Regions from separate parts of the Streptomyces sp. NPDC002386 genome, predicted to be linked through region 2. Evidence: riboswitches for the same ligand, from Rfam matches in the RefSeq annotation. Region 2 holds a riboswitch; each other region holds the start of a gene.
The links. Region 2 has a riboswitch for cyclic di-AMP ahead of ACWCPN_RS06995 (M23 family metallopeptidase). Riboswitches for the same ligand answer to the same signal wherever they lie in the genome.
Positions count from the first base shown of each region.

Region 1: it holds a riboswitch for cyclic di-AMP, as region 2 does, so the genes downstream of both, ACWCPN_RS30240 (M23 family metallopeptidase) here and ACWCPN_RS06995 (M23 family metallopeptidase) in region 2, are expected to answer to the same signal.
Region 3: it holds a riboswitch for cyclic di-AMP, as region 2 does, so the genes downstream of both, ACWCPN_RS09150 (transglycosylase family protein) here and ACWCPN_RS06995 (M23 family metallopeptidase) in region 2, are expected to answer to the same signal.
Region 4: it holds a riboswitch for cyclic di-AMP, as region 2 does, so the genes downstream of both, ACWCPN_RS16005 (M23 family metallopeptidase) here and ACWCPN_RS06995 (M23 family metallopeptidase) in region 2, are expected to answer to the same signal.

Region 1 is NZ_JBSFBX010000018.1:134,006-138,274, reverse strand. Features, by position in the region: gene ACWCPN_RS30245 (alpha-galactosidase) at 18-2,117, shown strand; cyclic di-AMP (ydaO/yuaA leader) riboswitch at 2,425-2,583, shown strand; gene ACWCPN_RS30240 (M23 family metallopeptidase) at 2,588-3,547, shown strand; gene ACWCPN_RS30235 (SGNH/GDSL hydrolase family protein) at 3,802-4,269, shown strand, end outside.
Region 2 is NZ_JBSFBX010000002.1:615,783-620,051, forward strand. Features, by position in the region: gene ACWCPN_RS06990 (PP2C family protein-serine/threonine phosphatase) at 1-1,087, shown strand, start outside; cyclic di-AMP (ydaO/yuaA leader) riboswitch at 1,312-1,478, shown strand; gene ACWCPN_RS06995 (M23 family metallopeptidase) at 1,488-2,534, shown strand; gene ACWCPN_RS07000 (aldo/keto reductase) at 2,688-3,635, shown strand; gene ACWCPN_RS07005 (PrsW family glutamic-type intramembrane protease) at 3,705-4,269, opposite strand, start outside.
Region 3 is NZ_JBSFBX010000003.1:439,876-444,144, forward strand. Features, by position in the region: gene ACWCPN_RS09140 (cytochrome P450 family protein) at 1-686, shown strand, start outside; gene ACWCPN_RS09145 (transglycosylase family protein) at 835-1,866, shown strand; cyclic di-AMP (ydaO/yuaA leader) riboswitch at 2,043-2,216, shown strand; gene ACWCPN_RS09150 (transglycosylase family protein) at 2,221-2,913, shown strand; gene eno (phosphopyruvate hydratase) at 3,252-4,269, shown strand, end outside.
Region 4 is NZ_JBSFBX010000007.1:39,837-44,105, forward strand. Features, by position in the region: gene ACWCPN_RS16000 (M16 family metallopeptidase) at 1-1,332, shown strand, start outside; cyclic di-AMP (ydaO/yuaA leader) riboswitch at 1,578-1,741, shown strand; gene ACWCPN_RS16005 (M23 family metallopeptidase) at 1,754-2,509, shown strand; gene ACWCPN_RS16010 (GntR family transcriptional regulator) at 2,709-3,413, shown strand; gene ACWCPN_RS16015 (HPr family phosphocarrier protein) at 3,564-3,845, opposite strand; gene ACWCPN_RS16020 (bifunctional acetate--CoA ligase family protein/GNAT family N-acetyltransferase) at 4,022-4,269, shown strand, end outside.

The DNA of each region.
Region 1 (4,269 bases), on a different contig from region 2:
ACACCTGTGAGGTCTCGATGGTGGACATCGCCGAGAACGGACGGACCTGGCTTCTGTCGGGGCCCACCAGCAGCTACGCCCTGCACCTGACCGAGGCGCACGAACTGCTCCACCTCCACTGGGGGCCGCGCATCGCGCTCGCCGACGCCGAGGCCCTGGCCATGGGCCCGCAGCCCGTCCACCGGCCCTTCGAGTCCCCGCTCGACGGCCGCGAGGAGTACCCCGTCGAGGGCGGCCCGCGCTTCGTCCGCCCCGCCCTCTGCGTGCGCACCGACGAGCGGCGCGGCACCGAATGGCGCTTCGTGTCGTACGCATGCGACCGGGACGGCACGGGGGACGGCACCGACGGCGCGGAGCTGCGGCTGCGCTTCGACGACGACGGACTGGCGATCACCCTGCACTACCGGATGCGCGGCGACGTCGTGGAGCGCCGGGTCACCCTGGAGAACGGCGGGCACGCGCGCGTGGAACTGCTGCGCGCCGACGCCGCCACCTGGACCCTGCCCGACCGCGACGGCTGGCGACTGTCCCAGCTGCACGGCCGCTGGGCGGCCGAGTCCCTGCTCACCCGCGCGCCGCTCACCCACGGCGAGAAGGTCATCGGCAGCCGCCGCGGCCACACCGGCCACCAGCACCTGCCCTGGGTCGCCCTCGACACCGACGCCACCGAGGAACGCGGCGAGGTCTACGGCTGCGCGCTCGGCTGGTCCGGCTCCTGGCGGATCGCCGTCGCCCAACTGCCCGACGCGCGCGTGCAGATCACCGGCGGGGCCGGCCACGACGACTCGGGCCTGCTGCTCCTCGCACCGGGGGAGTCCTACACCACCCCCGTCTTCGCGGGCCTGTGGAGCGACGGCGGTTTCGGCGGGGCCAGCCGGACCTGGCACGCCTACCAGCGCGCGCACGTGATCCCGGACGCCGAGCGGGACCGGCCGGTGCTGTTCAACTCCTGGGAGGCCACGTTCTTCGACATCTCCGAGGAGCAGCAGGCGGCGCTCGCGCGGCGGGCGGCCGGCATCGGCGTCGAGCTGTTCGTCGTCGACGACGGCTGGTTCGGCGCCCGCACCAGCGACCGGGCCGGACTCGGGGACTGGACGCCCAACCCCGACCGGTTCCCGCACGGCCTCAAGCCCCTGGCCGACCAGGTGCACGGCCTGGGCATGGGGTTCGGCGTCTGGGTGGAGCCCGAGATGGTCAATCCGGACAGCGACCTGTACCGCGCCCACCCGGACTGGGTGCAGTACCAGCCGGGCCGCAGGCGGACGGAACTGCGCAACCAGCTCGTTCTCAACCTCGCCCGCGAGGACGTCCAGGAGTATCTGTGGGAGCGGCTGGACACCCTGCTGTCCGGTGCCCCGATCGACTACGTGAAGTGGGACTTCAACCGCTGCTTCACCGACGCCGGCTGGCCGGGGGAGCCGTATCCGCAGCGCCTGTGGATCGACCACGTCCGCGCGCTGTACGCCCTGCTGGACCGGCTGCGTGCCGCCCACCCCGGAGTCGCCTTCGAGTCCTGCTCGGGCGGCGGCGGCCGGATCGACCTCGGGGTGCTGGGACGCACCGACCAGGTGTGGACCTCCGACAACACCGATCCGCTCGACCGGCTCGCCATCCAGCACGGGTTCAGCCAGCTCCATCCCGCGCGCGTGATGGCCGCCTGGGTCACCGACAGTCCGAACACCCAGCTCAACGGCAGGGTGAGCACCCTGCGCTTCCGGTTCGTCAGCTCCATGGCGGGCGTTCTCGGGGTCGGCGGCGACCTCACGGAGTGGACCGACGACGAGCTGGCCGAGGCCCGGCGGTGGGTCGCCCTCTACAAGGAGGTCAGGCCGCTCGTCCAGCGCGGCGAGCTGTACCGGCTGCTGCCCCCGGCGGGAGGTCTGAGCGCCGTCCAGTACGTTCTCGATGACGAGACGGTCGTCCTGGCCTGCCTCCAGGCGCAGAGTTACGGAGAGCCGGTGCCCCGTGTACGGCTGCGCGGCCTCGATCCGACGGCATCGTACGAATGCCGCGAAACGGGCGAGGTGCACCGGGGTGCGGTACTGCTGCACCACGGGCTGACGACCGGACTGCGCGGCGACCTGGACGCGGCAGTCATCCGCCTGTGTCGCATATGACTCCTATGTCCCGATTGGTGCCTTCGTTGTAATTCGGCACGGAATAAAGGCGACTGGGGGAGCGCTGCGTGAGGAGCGTCATAACCGTGACCGTCCGCTGTTCGTCATGTCCACCTAATTCCCGGAGCGCAACGGGAATTTGAACTCGCGGGGCGGGCCGGAATTCACGCACGGTGACCGAGAATTTCCTATTTGGATCTTCTGGCACCTGAACGCCGGGAATCTGTCGCTTGTTTCCCCGCGTTCCGCTCGCTTACGTTCGCCAGCAATCCGGACGGAACGCCGAATCCTGCCGCCGCCCGGAGTCCCACACACATGACCCGTGCACGGCAGGAGCGGGGGACCCATCAGGTACGACTGCCTGTCCCGGTCTCCGCGACAGGCTCGGGGTGCAGCCGCGCACCGCGCGGCCGGGCAGCTCCAGCCCGAACCCGACAGCTCACCTCGCAGGCGCCGGAGAGGAATGCGTCATGCCCGCGAAGGGTAAGCACCGCCGCCCCAAGTCCCGGCGATTCACCCGCTCCGTCGCCGTCGCCGGAACCGGTGGCGCCGCACTGGCCCTGCCCCTGCTGGGTGCCACCGGAGCGCACGCCGCCACCGCGCAGCCCGTCTCCGGAAAGGCCGTGCAGTCAGTGGCGCAGGCGTCGGCCGGCAAGACCGCCGCGCAGAACGCCTCCGGCGTACGCACCTACACGGTTAAGTCCGGCGACTGCCTCGCGAAGATCGCCGGCGAGCAGCATGTCGGCGGTGGCTGGCACCGGCTCTACGCGGACAACCGGCAGGCCGTCGGCGAGAACCCGGCGCTGATCCACCCGGGTCTGAAGCTGTCGCTGGGCAGGAAGGCCGCCGCTCCGACCCGCGCCCAGACCCCCGCCCCGGCGCGGTCCGCGCAGCCGTCACAGGCCCGGGCGCAGGCCCCGGCGAAGGCCGCACCGGCCGCCCCCGCCACCCAGTCGTCCCCGGTGGCCCGGGCCACCCAGGCCGCCGCCCCGGCCGCCCCCGCCACCCAGGCCGCCCCCGCCACCGGCTACACCCTCCCGGTCGCCGCCCCCACCATCGGCACCGCCTACCACGTAGCGGGCAGCATGTGGTCCAGCGGCTACCACACGGGCGTCGACTTCGTCGTCCCCACCGGCACCCCGCTGAAGGCCGTCGCCGCCGGCACCGTCGTCTCCGCCGGCTGGGGCGGCGCGTACGGCAACCAGGTCGTCATCAAGCTGAACGACGGCTACTACGCCCAGTACGCCCACCTCTCCCAGCTCTCGGTTTCGGCCGGCCAGACCGTGACCCCCGGCCAGCAGGTGGGCCTGTCCGGCGCCACCGGCAACGTGACCGGTCCGCACCTGCACTTCGAGATCCGCACCACCCCGGAGTACGGCTCGGACGTGGACCCCGTCGGCTACCTCCGCTCGCACGGCGTCGCCCTCTGAGCCGTCCGGGCCGAGGGACGCCCTCCTCGACACCACCTGCCTGACACGGCTCCGAAGGCCGGACCCACGATCCCCGGGTCCGGCCTTCGGTGTGTCCGGACGACCCCCGTACCGGCCGTATTCCTGGGTTGGCAAACTCTTTAAGGGTGTCTCATCTCACCGCTCGTCAACCCCTGCCTACGGTCGCGTAGGTCACATCCGAAGGTGAATCATGGTCCGACGTGGCAGACGATTCGAAGAGTGACAACACATCAGTGATCGGGTCGTACGTGGCGGTGGGGGACAGCTTCACCGAGGGCGTCGGCGACCGCGGGCCCGACGGGGCGTTCGTCGGGTGGGCCGACCGGTTCGCGGTCCTGCTCGCCGACCGGCGGCCCGAGGGCGACTTCAACTACACCAACCTCGCGGTCCGCGGGAAGCTGCTCGACCAGATCGTCGAGCACCAGCTCCCGAAGGCCGTCGAAATGGCCCCGGACCTCGTCTCCTTCTGTGCGGGTGGCAACGACATCATCCGGCCGGGCACCGACCCCGACGAGGTGGCCGAGCGCTTCGAGCGCGCCATCGCGGCGCTCGCGGCGGCCGCGGGCACGGTGATGGTGACGACCGGCTTCGACACCCGGGGCGTGCCGGTGCTCAAGCACCTGCGCGGCAAGATCGCCACCTACAACGGGCACGTGCGCGCCATCGCCGACCGTTACGGCTGCCCCGTGCTCGACCTGTGG
Region 2 (4,269 bases):
GGAGCGGTGCCCCCGCCCCGTGACGCGCACCCTGCCCCGCGCCCTCGCCCTTCTGCTCGTCGTCGGCGGGCTGCTGTACGACCTGCTCACCCCGCGCGACTTCACCGCCGTGCCGTTCTTCACCGCGGCCCCGCTGGTCGCCGCGCCCCTGACGTCCCTGCGCACCACGCTCCTCACCGGCCTGGCCGCCCTGGCCGCCACCTATGTGGTGCACGCCCACTTCGGCCCCGGTCTGGACGTCAACACCGTCACCCAGGTCGTCACCGTGGCCACGGTCGCCCTGCTGGCCGTCGCCATCAACCGGGTCGTACGTCTCGGCGACCGCCGGCTCGCCTCCGTCCGGGAGATCGCCGAGGCCGCCCAGCGGGCCGTGCTGCCCGAGCCCGCCCCCCGCATCGCCGGTCTCGACATCGCGGCCCGGTACGAGGCGGCGCAGGAGGGCGCGTTCATCGGCGGCGACCTCTACGCGGTGCAGGACGGCCCGCACGGCGTACGGCTGGTCGTCGGGGACGTGCGCGGCAAGGGCATGGGGGCGGTCGCCGCCGTCGCCGTGCTGATCGGGGCATTCCGGGAGGCCGCCGAGCAGGAGGCCACGCTGGAGGCGGTGGCCGGGCGGCTGGAGCGGGCGCTGGCCCGCGAGGGCGCCCGGCGCGACGGGATCGACGCGCTGGAGGGCTTCGCCACCGTCGTCCTCGCCGAACTGCCGCACGGCGAGGGGGTGGTGCGGATCGTCAACCGCGGTCATCCGTCGCCCCTGCTGCTCCACGCCGACGGCACCCTGCGGGCGCTGACCGCGGACGAGCCCGCGCTGCCGCTCGGCATGGGCGAACTGGGCCGCCGGCCCGACCGCGCGGCCGAGTCCCGCTTCCCGGACGGCGCCACCCTGCTGCTCTTCACCGACGGACTCACCGAGGCCCGCGACGCCCACGGCCGGTTCTACGACCCGGTACGCCGGCTCGCCGGGCGCCGTTTCCCCGACCCGCGCACCCTGCTCACCCGGCTCGCCGCGGAGGTCAGGCGGCACTCCGGGGGCGGTATGGCGGACGACATGGCGCTGCTGGCCTTACGCCGCCCCGGGCCGATGTGACCAGGAGTGATCGGACGGGCGCCCTCCGCTTGCCCGCTGAGTCACCATCAAAAACCCGGTGACTCCTGAAAGCCGGTCAACTCGCCCGTTTTTCACGGACGTGCGGTGTACGTCCACCCCGGGGAACGTTAATGATCAAGCCGAACGGCTTGGAATCTCACAGGTGAGTCTATTAACGTTCGATAACGCAGCGCGGTCGTCCCAGCCGTCACAAGAGACGGCTCCGTGCGCACGCGCCGAATCCCGCGAGGGAACCGGGGAACCACCACCTTGGGGTGAATCACGCGGATGCCACCGTGAACCGATCCGGTTCCCGGTACGTATACGCGCGTAGGAGACCTTCCTGCTCCGAACCCGTCAGCTAACCCGGTAGGCGGAGGAAGGAAAGGAGTACGCCCGCGTGGCGTCCAACCGGCCTGCCCCCGAAGCCCCATACGTGCCCAGCCAGCCTGACACCGAAACATTCGTCTACGGCGGCTACCGCGCCGAAGAGGGCCCCTGGGAGGAGTGGAACCCCACCGAGGAGTCCATCCGCCCCGTACGCGGCCGGCACCGCGTCGCCAAGCAGCGCGGCGGCGGACTCGCTCGCAGCTCCACCGTCCTCGGCGTCGGCGTCATAGCGGCCGTCGGAGCGGGCGGCATGGCCAGCGCCCACACCGGCAAGCCCCCGGTGTCCATCTCCATGCCCGATCTGCCGTCCGTCGGCTCCCTGTTCGACGACGGCCCCTCCGGGGCGTCCGAGGCCACCACCGCCTCGCTCAGCACGGTCGGCACCACCACCGCCGCCGCCGCCGACACCGGCCAGGACGGCTCCGACGCGGGCGAGACCCTGCGCAGCCGGATCATGGCCCAGGCCGAGCAGCAGCAGAGCAAGGCCGACTCCAAGGCGGCCGCGGCAGCGGCGGCCGCCGCCGAGAAGCAGGCCGCCGACGCGGCCGCCAAGGCGAAGAAGGAAGCCGCCGCCAAGGCCGCCGAGGCCAAGAAGGAGGCGGAGGCCGCCGCCGAGAAGAAGGCCGAGGCGGAGCGGCTGGCCGAGCTGGCCAAGCAGTACACGCTGCCGACGTCCTCGTACACGATCACCTCGACCTTCGGCCAGGCCGGCTCGATGTGGTCCTCCGGCTACCACACCGGCCTCGACTTCGCCGCGCCCACCGGCACGCTGATCAAGGCCATCCACAGCGGCACCATCACCGAGGCGGGCTGGGCCGGCTCCTACGGCTACCGCACCATCCTCACCCTCGACGACGGCACCGAGCTCTGGTTCTGCCACCAGTCCTCGATCAGCGTCTCCGTCGGCCAGAAGGTCGGCACCGGCGACGTCATCGGCCGTGTCGGCGCCACCGGCAACGTCACCGGCCCGCACCTGCACCTGGAGGTCCACCCCGGCGGCGCGGCCACCGGCATCGACCCGATGGCGTGGCTGCACGGCAAGGGCCTCAACCCCTGAGCCCCACCCGGGCCTCCTGAACCCGCCCGGCACCCCGGACCGCTCTCCCGGCGGCCCCGGCACCACCCCTGGTGCCGGGGCCGCCGGCCGCGTTCACACACCGTTCGCGCGATCGCGGAATGGGCGGTACCGGAATGATCGTTGTAACAGGGCATGACTGCTTCCCCGCGCAAACTCGGCTCCTCCGACCTCGAGGTCTTCCCGCTCGCCCTCGGCGGCAACGTCTTCGGCTGGACCGCCGACGAGAAGGCCTCCTTCGCCGTCCTCGACGCCTACACGGCCGCCGGCGGCAACTTCGTCGACACCGCCGACTCCTACTCGGCGTGGATCGAGGGCAACGAGGGCGGTGAGTCGGAGACCCTCATCGGCAAGTGGCTGGCGGCTCGGGGCAACCGCTCCGACGTCGTCGTCGCGACCAAGGTGAGCCAGCACCCGGAGTACCAGGGGCTCACCGCGGCCAACATCAAGGCCGCCGCCGACGCCTCCCTGCGCCGTCTGGGCACCGACTACATCGACCTCTACTACACGCACTTCGACAAGCCCGAGGTGCCGGTGGAGGAGATCATCGGCGCCCTGGACGAGCTGGTGAAGGCGGGCAAGGTCCGGCAGATCGCCGCCTCCAACATCAGCCCCGAGCGGCTGCGGGCCTCCCTCGACTTCTCCGACCGCGAGGGCCTGGCCCGGTACGTGGCCCTCCAGCCCCACTACAACCTGGTCTCCCGCGACACCTACGAGGGTCCGCTGCAGGACCTCGCCGCCCGTGAGGGCCTCGCGGCGGTCCCGTACTTCGCGCTCGCCTCCGGCTTCCTCACCGGCAAGTACCGCCCCGGCACGAAGGTCGACAGCGCCCGCGCCGGCTCGGCCGCCAAGCACCTGGACTCCCAGCGCGGTCAGCGGGTGCTCACGGCACTGGACGAGGTCGCCGGCGCCCACGACGCGCCCGTCGCCACGGTCGCCCTCGCCTGGCTGGCCGCCCAGCCGACGGTCACGGCTCCCATCGCCTCGGCCCGCACGGTGGAACAGCTCCCGGCGCTGCTGGGCGTGGCGGAGCTGCGGCTCACCCAGGAGGAAGTGGACCGCCTGAACCAGGCCTCCGCCTGATTCCCGGCCGGGTGCCCGGCTAGGGGGCGTCTCCCCGATCTTCGTGGGTCCGCGACGCGGAGACGCCCCCTAGGGCCGGTACGGGTTGTACCCGGGGTACCGGGCCGGCGGCACGGGCGGGTTCCCGTACGGCGCCCCCGGGCCCCCGTACGGCGCCGCCGGGTTCCCGTACGGGGACCCCTGGCCGCCGTACGGCGCCGCCGGATGTCCGTACGGCACCGCGGGGTGCCCGTACGCCGTCGGGTGACCCTGCCCGTACGCCCCCGGGTGCCCGGCGGCGGGTGTCGCCGGATACCCGTACCGCGCCCAGTACGCCGAGGGCGCCGGCACCGGGGCCACCGTCCTGGCAGCCTGCTCCAGCGCCGGCCGGGCCACCTCCCGGCGCCGCCACAGTTCGGCGAGCAGCTCCTGCTCCCGCGCGGCGCAGTCGGCGCCGGCCCGTCCCCGCCGCCCCCGGTGCCGCAGGAAGGCCAGCGAGGTGGCGTACGCCTCGTACTGCGCGACCGCCCGCGCCGCGGGCCGCCCGCCGAAGTGGCGGCGGGCGTGGTCCCGGGCGGCGCGGCGCGCCCGCATCGACCCGAGGACGAACGGCTCGGCCGGCCCGAGCCACCCGGCGTGCACGTACGCCGGCAGC
Region 3 (4,269 bases), on a different contig from region 2:
TCGCCGAGCTGATCCACCGCAAGCGTGCGGCGCTGCCGGCCGAGCCCACCCCGGGCGAGGACCTGATCTCCGGCCTCATCCGCGCCTCCGACCACGGCGAGCACCTCACCGAGAACGAGGCCGCCGCGATGGCCTTCATCCTGCTGTTCGCCGGTTTCGAGACGACCGTCAACCTCATCGGCAACGGCACCTACGCCCTGCTCACCCACCCCGGGCAGCGTCACCGGCTGCAGGACTCCCTGGCCCGCGGCGAACAGGGCCTGCTCGAGACCGGGATCGAGGAACTGCTGCGCTTCGACGGCCCGGTCGAGCTGGCCACCTGGCGGTTCGCCACCGAGCCGCTCACGCTCGGCGGGCAGCACATCGCGGCCGGGGACCCGGTGCTCGTCGTCCTCGCCGCCGCGGACCGGGACCCGGAGCGGTTCGCCGACCCCGACGTCCTCGATCTCGCCCGCGGGGACAACCAGCACCTCGGCTACGGCCACGGCATCCACTACTGCCTCGGCGCCCCGCTGGCCCGCCTGGAGGGCCGCACCGCGCTCGCCACGCTCCTCACCCGCCTCCCCGACCTGCGGCTCGCGGCCGATCCGGCCGATCTGCGCTGGCGCGGCGGCCTCATCATGCGCGGGCTGCGCACCCTGCCCGTGGAGTTCACCCCGGTCGCGGAGCAGGTCGTACAACCTTGAACATGAAGGACGTTCAACTCTGTGATCTTCACGTGATCTGTGCGGCATGAACTTGTGACAAGTGATCGTATGCCTATACGTTCACCCATCAGCGCGGCCCGAGCGTTGGGCGCCGCGCCGGTCCCGCTGTCGCACGAAAGGCTTCCGCATGCTCTCCGGGAACGGTCGTCACCGTCGCCCCCGTCAGGCTCCGGCTCTTCTCGTCGCGGCCGGAGTGACCGGCTCCGCCATCGCCATCCCGCTCCTCGGCGCCGCGAGCGCCAACGCGGCCGACGGAACCACCTGGGACAAGGTCGCCGAGTGCGAGAGCGGCGGCTCCTGGAGCGCCGACACGGGCAACGGGTACTACGGCGGGCTGCAGATCCCCCAGGACGACTGGGCCGCCTACGGCGGCACCAAGTACGCCCCCACCGCCGACCAGGCCAGCCGCTCGCAGCAGATCGCCGTCGCCGAGAGGATCCTCGCGGACAAGGGCACCACGCCCTGGACCACGTGCGCCCTGCTCTCCGGCCTGACCGCCGACTCCGGTTCCCTGGACGTCGACACGGGCGTCGGAGGCTCCGGGAAGTCCGACTCGGACCACGGCGGGTCGGGCGGCGCCACCGGCTCCACGGACCCGTCGGATTCCGCCGATGACTCCGACTCGTCCGGTCTGCCGGATTCATCCGCCTCGCCCGAGTCCTCCTCGGACTCGGCCGGCAAGCCGTCCTCGGACGCGGGCGAGGACGCCGGCACAGAGAAGTCGGACAAGGACCCGGAAACCCCCAAGTCCGACAAATCCGCTTCTCTGCGCACCGAGGAGTCGCAGGGGAGTGGGTCCGCGACCACGGATCCCACCGTGGAGGACTCGGACAATTCATGGCAGACCGGCGGTTCTTGGAGCCTGGTCGACACCGGGGCGCTCGGCAGTGGTGGACGTCACCGCGGCGACATCGCGGACGAAAGCGTGACAAACGGTCAGGAGGTCACGTCGTCGGGCAAGCACGCCTCGCGCGGAGCGGACACCTACACCGTGCGCGAGGGTGACACCCTCGCCTCCATCGCCGACTCCCTTGACGTGGACGGCGGATGGCATGAGCTCTACGCCCTGAACAAGAAGGCCATCGGTACCGACCCGAACCGCGTCTCCGCCGGTCAGACCCTGGAAGTCGGTAGCGAAACGGGCCAAAAGCAGCGGTAGTTGACGCCCGAATTGATCACTGATGTCCGTTTCGGTGAAAGTGTGGGATGAGTCTCAGAAGCCCTGATCGTCTTTGAAATTCCCTCGATCGCCTGTCTACGGTCATGACCGCTCGTCACCACGAGCCCCGGCTGTCGCAACGCCGAATCCTGCCAGCGGCCGTCCGGGAACAGTCGTCGCGTAAAGCGCCGTAGGCAGGAGCGGGGGACCCAAGGTAAGTGCCGGAACCGGCGATTCGCGCCGGAACCGGCTAGGGGTGGAGCCGCGGCCCGTGAAAGCGGGCCCGCGGCCGGGCAACTCAACCGGCCCGAACCCGACAGCTCACCTCGCAGGCGTCGGTGAGGGGATCCATTCATGCTGTTCTCCACCAAGGGCAAGCACCGTCGTCCGTCCAAGGCCACCCGTGCCATCGCGCTCGCCGGTGTCACCGGTGCCGCCGTCGCCGCCCCGCTGATGGCGGCCGGCAACGCCTCCGCCGCCACCACCTCCGAGTGGGACGCCGTCGCCCAGTGCGAGTCCGGTGGCAACTGGTCCATCAACACCGGCAACGGCTACTACGGCGGTCTGCAGTTCTCCGCCTCCACCTGGGCCGCCTACGGCGGCACCCAGTACGCCGGGCAGGCCAACCAGGCCTCCAAGGCCCAGCAGATAGCCGTCGCCGAGAAGGTCCTCGCCGCCCAGGGCAAGGGCGCATGGCCGGTGTGCGGCACGGGCCTGTCGAGCACCCCCAACAACGGCTCCGCCCCGAGCGGCTCCTCGCAGAGCACCTCCTCGGGCAGCGCCGCCTCCCGCTCCACCGACCAGCAGGCCGCCTCCCGCTCCAGCGAGCGTCCGGCCGCCGGCGCGAAGAAGACCGTCACCACGCCGACCGGCAAGAAGGTCAAGAAGGGCGACGGCGAGTACAAGGTGGTCAAGGGCGACACGCTCGGCACCATCGCCGCGAAGCACAAGGTCGACGGCGGCTGGCAGCAGCTGTTCAAGCTGAACAAGGACATCGTCGAGGACGCCGACCTCATCTACCCGGGCCAGCAGCTGCACCTGAAGTGACACCTGGCTCCGACCGGAACCACAGTGCCCTCACGAGGCCGTCCCCCAAGCCGAAGGCCGAGTGAGGGCCGTTCCCCCCGTCCCCCACGGGCTCCCCGCCCCGGTGCGTGTTCCCCCGTACGCACCGGGGCGGGGCTGTGTTTTCCCGGCCCTTCCCGTTCCGGTTCGCGATACCTCCCCCGAACCCCTTTGTTCCGGGCAGGAACAATGGGTACCGTCTCCCTGTCCACGGGACGGTCGGTCGGTGGCCGACGCCCCTGGGACGGTTAGGCTCTAGTCGCAAGGCAGAGCCGTAAGGCACCCCGCCCCGCACTTCCAGCGTCACATCCAAGAAGGAGATGCTCGTGCCGTCCATCGACGTCGTCGTAGCCCGGGAAATCCTGGACTCCCGAGGCAACCCCACGGTCGAGGTCGAGGTCGGCCTCGACGACGGCAGCACGGGTCGTGCCGCCGTTCCGTCCGGTGCCTCCACCGGTGCCTTCGAGGCCATCGAGCTCCGTGACGGCGACCCCAACCGCTACCAGGGCAAGGGCGTCGAGAAGGCCGTCCTCGCCGTCATCGAGCAGATCGGCCCCGAGCTGGTCGGCTACGACGCCACCGAGCAGCGCCTGATCGATCAGGCCATGTTCGACCTGGACGCCACCGACAACAAGGGCTCGCTCGGCGCCAACGCCATCCTCGGCGTCTCCCTCGCCGTCGCGCACGCCGCGTCCGAGGCCAGCGACCTGCCGCTGTTCCGCTACCTGGGCGGCCCGAACGCGCACCTGCTGCCGGTGCCGATGATGAACATCCTGAACGGCGGCTCGCACGCCGACTCCAACGTGGACATCCAGGAGTTCATGATCGCCCCGATCGGCGCGGAGTCCTTCTCCGAGGCGCTGCGCTGGGGCACCGAGGTCTACCACACCCTGAAGAAGGTCCTGAAGAGCAAGGGCCTGTCCACCGGCCTCGGCGACGAGGGCGGCTTCGCCCCGAACCTCGGCTCCAACCGCGAGGCCCTCGACCTCATCCTCGAGGCCGTCAAGGAAGCCGGCTACACGCCCGGCGAGCAGATCGCCCTCGCGCTCGACGTCGCCGCCTCCGAGTTCTACAAGGACGGCAAGTACCTCTTCGAGGGCAAGGAGCGCTCCGCCGCCGAGATGACGGAGTACTACGAGGAGCTCGTCGCGGCCTACCCGCTCGTCTCCATCGAGGACCCGCTGTTCGAGGACGACTGGGCCGGCTGGAAGATCATCACCGACAAGCTCGGTGACAAGGTCCAGCTCGTCGGTGACGACCTGTTCGTCACCAACCCCGAGCGCCTCGCCCGCGGCATCGACGAGGGCGCCGCCAACGCCCTGCTGGTCAAGGTGAACC
Region 4 (4,269 bases), on a different contig from region 2:
CCCTGGGCGTTCCCCGCCCCCGAGCGCGGCACGCTGGACAACGGCCTGACCGTGCTGCGCTGCCACCGCCCCGGCCAGCAGGTCGTCGCCGTGGAGGTGCTGCTCGACGCGCCCCTGGACGCCGAGCCGTCCGGCCTGGACGGCCTCGCCACGATCATGGCGCGGGCCTTCTCCGAGGGCACCGACAAGCACTCGGCCGAGGACTACGCCGCCGAGCTGGAGCGGGCCGGCGCCACGCTCGACGCGCACGCCGACCACCCCGGCGTCCGGCTCAGCCTCGAGGTGCCCGCCTCCCGCCTGGCCAAGGGGCTCGGTCTGCTCGCCGACGCCCTGCGCGCCCCCGCCTTCGCGGAGAGCGAGGTCGAGCGGCTGGTGCGCAACCGGCTGGACGAGATCCCGCACGAGCTGGCCAACCCCTCCCGCCGCGCCGCCAAGGAGCTCTCCCGGGAGCTGTTCCCGGCCACCGCGCGCATGTCGCGCCCGCGCCAGGGCACCGAGGAGACGGTCGAGAAGATCGACGCGGCCGCGGTCCGCGCTTTCTACGACCGTCATGTGCGTCCCGCGACGGCGACCGCGGTCGTGGTCGGCGACCTCACCGGCATCGACCTGGACGCCCTGCTCGCCGACACCCTGGGCGCCTGGACCGGCACCCCCGCCGAGCCGCGCCCGGTGCCGCCGGTGACCGCCGACGACACCGGCCGGGTCGTCATCGTCGACCGGCCCGGCGCCGTCCAGACGCAGCTCCTCATCGGCCGGATCGGACCCGACCGGCACGACCGGGTGTGGCCCGCCCAGGTGCTCGGCACGTACTGCCTCGGCGGCACGCTCACCTCCCGCCTGGACCGTGTGCTGCGTGAGGAGAAGGGCTACACCTACGGCGTGCGCGCCTTCGGGCAGGTCCTGCGGTCCGCGCCGGACGGCACCGGCGCCGCGATGCTCGCCATCAGCGGCTCCGTGGACACCCCGAACACCGGCCCGGCGCTCGACGACCTGTGGAAGGTGCTGCGCACCCTCGCGGCGGAGGGCCTGACCGACGCCGAGCGGGACGTCGCCGTGCAGAACCTGGTCGGGGTGGCACCGCTGAAGTACGAGACCGCTGCTGCCGTCGCGAGCACCCTGGCCGACCAGGTCGAGCAGCACCTGCCCGACGACTACCAGGCGACGCTGTATCAGCAGCTCGCGGCCACCGGCACCGTCGAGGCCACCGCGGCGGTCGTCAGCGCCTTCCCGGTGGACGGTCTGGTGACGGTCCTCGTCGGTGACGCGGCGCAGATCAAGGAGCCCGTGGAGGCGCTCGGCATCGGCCAAGTCACCGTCGTCGCCGCCGAGTAGCGGCCGCACGGCGACACGCGCGCGTGGGGACCTCGCGGCCGACGGGCCGTCAGGTCCCCATCGTGTGCGCGGACCTTCCCGAAACGGGTGGGTCACCCTTGTCCAGATGTCCGAATTGAGGCGGAGGTTGCCCGTCTGCCCTGTGGGATGCGCTACAAAAGCCCGGATCCGTTTGGGTGCCGACGACCGGGCCGCTTAGCTTCTTCCGGGCTGTCCGTCAGGCAGTGCGCCGCGCCCGCGGCACCGGACAGTCATCGCCGAGTCCCCGTACGGCGCGAGCCAGGGGAGCCGGGGACCCATCGCAGTCCCTGGGGTGAATCGGACGCCCGCGCGTGAGCGAGGGGGTCCGTAGGAGACCTTCCTGCTCCGAACCCGTCAGCTAACCCGGTAGGCGAGAGGGAAGGAAAGGACCAGCCACTTCATGGCGTTCATGTGCGCCTCCGGGAAGCACCGCAAGCCCGGCCGCGTGAAGCGCACCACCGCCCAGGCGGCCGGTGTCGCAGCCCTCACCACCACCGGTGTCATCGGCACGCTCGCCGCCTCCCCGGCGCTCGCCGCGGAGCAGCCCGTCGAGCAGACGGGCCTCACGCCGGTGATCAGTGTGAGCGACGAGGTCGCCGAGCAGATCGACGAGCAGGCCGCCGCCCAGACGCAGGCCGCCGAACGGCAGGCCGCCGAGGAGGCCGCCGCCAAGGCCGCCGCCGCGGAGGCGAAGAAGGAACGCGAGGCCGCGGCGCGCGCCGCCCGCGAGGCCGAGCGCAAGCGCCTGAACGCCTTCGTCGCCCCGATCGTGCACTCGTACGTCTCCACGGCCTACCAGGCCAGCAGCTCCCTGTGGTCCTCCGGCTCGCACACGGGCATCGACTTCCACGCCGCCAGCGGCACCTCCGTGCACGCGGTCGGCGCCGGCACCGTCGTCTCCACCGGCTGGGGCGGGGCCTACGGCAACGAGATCGTGATCCGGATGGCCGACGGCATGTACACCCAGTACGGCCACCTGTCGTCCATCGGCGTCACGGTGGGCCAGAAGGTGATTCCGGGCCAGCAGATCGGCCTGTCCGGCGCGACCGGCAACGTCACCGGCCCGCACCTCCACTTCGAGGCCCGTACCTCTCCCGACTACGGCTCGGACGTCGACCCCATCGCCTACCTCCGCGAGCACGGCGTGCACGTCTGACCCCTTCCGCGCGGACATCCGAAAGCCCCGGCTCACCGAGCCGGGGCTTTCGCGTTTTCTGCGGTTCCCGAGGGAACGGTCGGCCAAAAAATATGCATGGATTCCGACCCGCCGTCGGAAATTCCGCTCCCGTGGAATAGAGTCACGGATCAACACGTCCATCGCCGGCGTTGAACGGGGATCAAAGCGGAGGTCGGTCATGCGTATTCCGGCGCACTCGGTGTGCACGGCGATCCGGGACGACATCGTCGCGGGTGTCCATGAGCGCGGCGGCCGGCTCACCGAGGAAGTCCTGGCCCGCCGCTACGGCGTCTCGCGCGTCCCGGTCCGTGAGGCCCTGCGCACCCTGGAGGCGGAGGGCTTCGTGGTGACGCGGCGGCACGCGGGCGCGTGCGTGGCCGAGCCGACCGAGCAGGAGGCCGCCGACCTGCTGGAGATGCGCGTGCTCCTGGAGCCGCTCGGCGCCTCCCGGGCCGCCCAGCGGCGCACCGAGGCGCATCTGAAGGTGCTGCGCGGCCTGGTCAGGCTGGGGCAGGAACGGGCCAGGAGGGGCAACAGCGAGGATCTGCGCGCCCTGGGGGGCTGGTTCCACGAGACGCTCGCCCAGGCCTCCGGCAGTCCCTCGCTGACCTCGATGCTGACCCAGCTCCGGCACAAGATCGCCTGGATGTACGCGGTGGCGGCCCCGCCGAGCCCGGTGGACTCCTGGGCCGAGCACGGCGCGATCGTGGACGCGGTGGCGCGCGGCGACGGCGAACGCGCGCGTGCGCTCACGGCGCTGCACACCGAGCGCTCGACGGTCGCGCACCGGCTGCGCTTTTCCGGCGGCGAGAGCCCCGCCGCGCGCCCGGACCGTGTGAGGACTTCGCAACATGCCGTAAACATGTCGGGCCCGCGGCATTAACACGTGGGCCGTATACAAAGAGGGGGAAATTTCGTGACGGGGTATTTCCGCTGCCCGAATTTCCCGCGCGGCCCAATTGGCCGCCGAAACGGCGGAGCCGTGCCGCCCGGAAAGGGCGGCACGGCTCCGGTATTTCCCGTGGTCCGGTGCTCAGACCGTCTCGGGCAGTTCCTCGAGGCCCTCGGCGACCAGCTTCGCCAGCCGGTCCAGGGCGACGTCCGCGCCCTCGGCGTCGGAGGCGAGGACGATCTCCTCGCCGCCCTGGGCGCCCAGACCCAGGACGGCCAGCATGGAGGCCGCGTTGACGGGGTTGCCCCCGGCCTTGGCGATCGTCACCGGGACGCCTGTGGCCGTGGCGGCTCGGACGAAGATGGAAGCGGGGCGGGCGTGGAGGCCCTCGGCCCAGCCGACGTTGACGCGGCGCTCAGCCATGTGTTGCTGCCCTTCGGTGTTCAGGTTGTCTAGACCAGTTTCCCATATCGTGAAGCGTGCCCCGGGCGGACCTGTGTCCCGCCGCCGGTGCCGCCGGACCGCGGCCTCGGTCCGGCTTGTCGTCCTCCACAGACTGCCTCGCGACGTCGCCGTACGCGAGCCGTACCCTGGGGCCCATGCAGAGCCCGGCGGACCGGCAGGACCGGCACGAGTACCCCGCTCACTGGGAGGCGGACGTGGTGCTGCGCGACGGGGGCACCGCGCGCATCAGGCCCATCACCGTTGACGACGCCGACCGCCTGGTCAGCTTCTACGAGCAGGTCTCGGACGAGTCGAAGTACTACCGCTTCTTCGCGCCGTACCCACGCCTGTCCGCCAAGGACGTCCACCGCTTCACTCACCACGACTTCGTGGACCGGGTGGG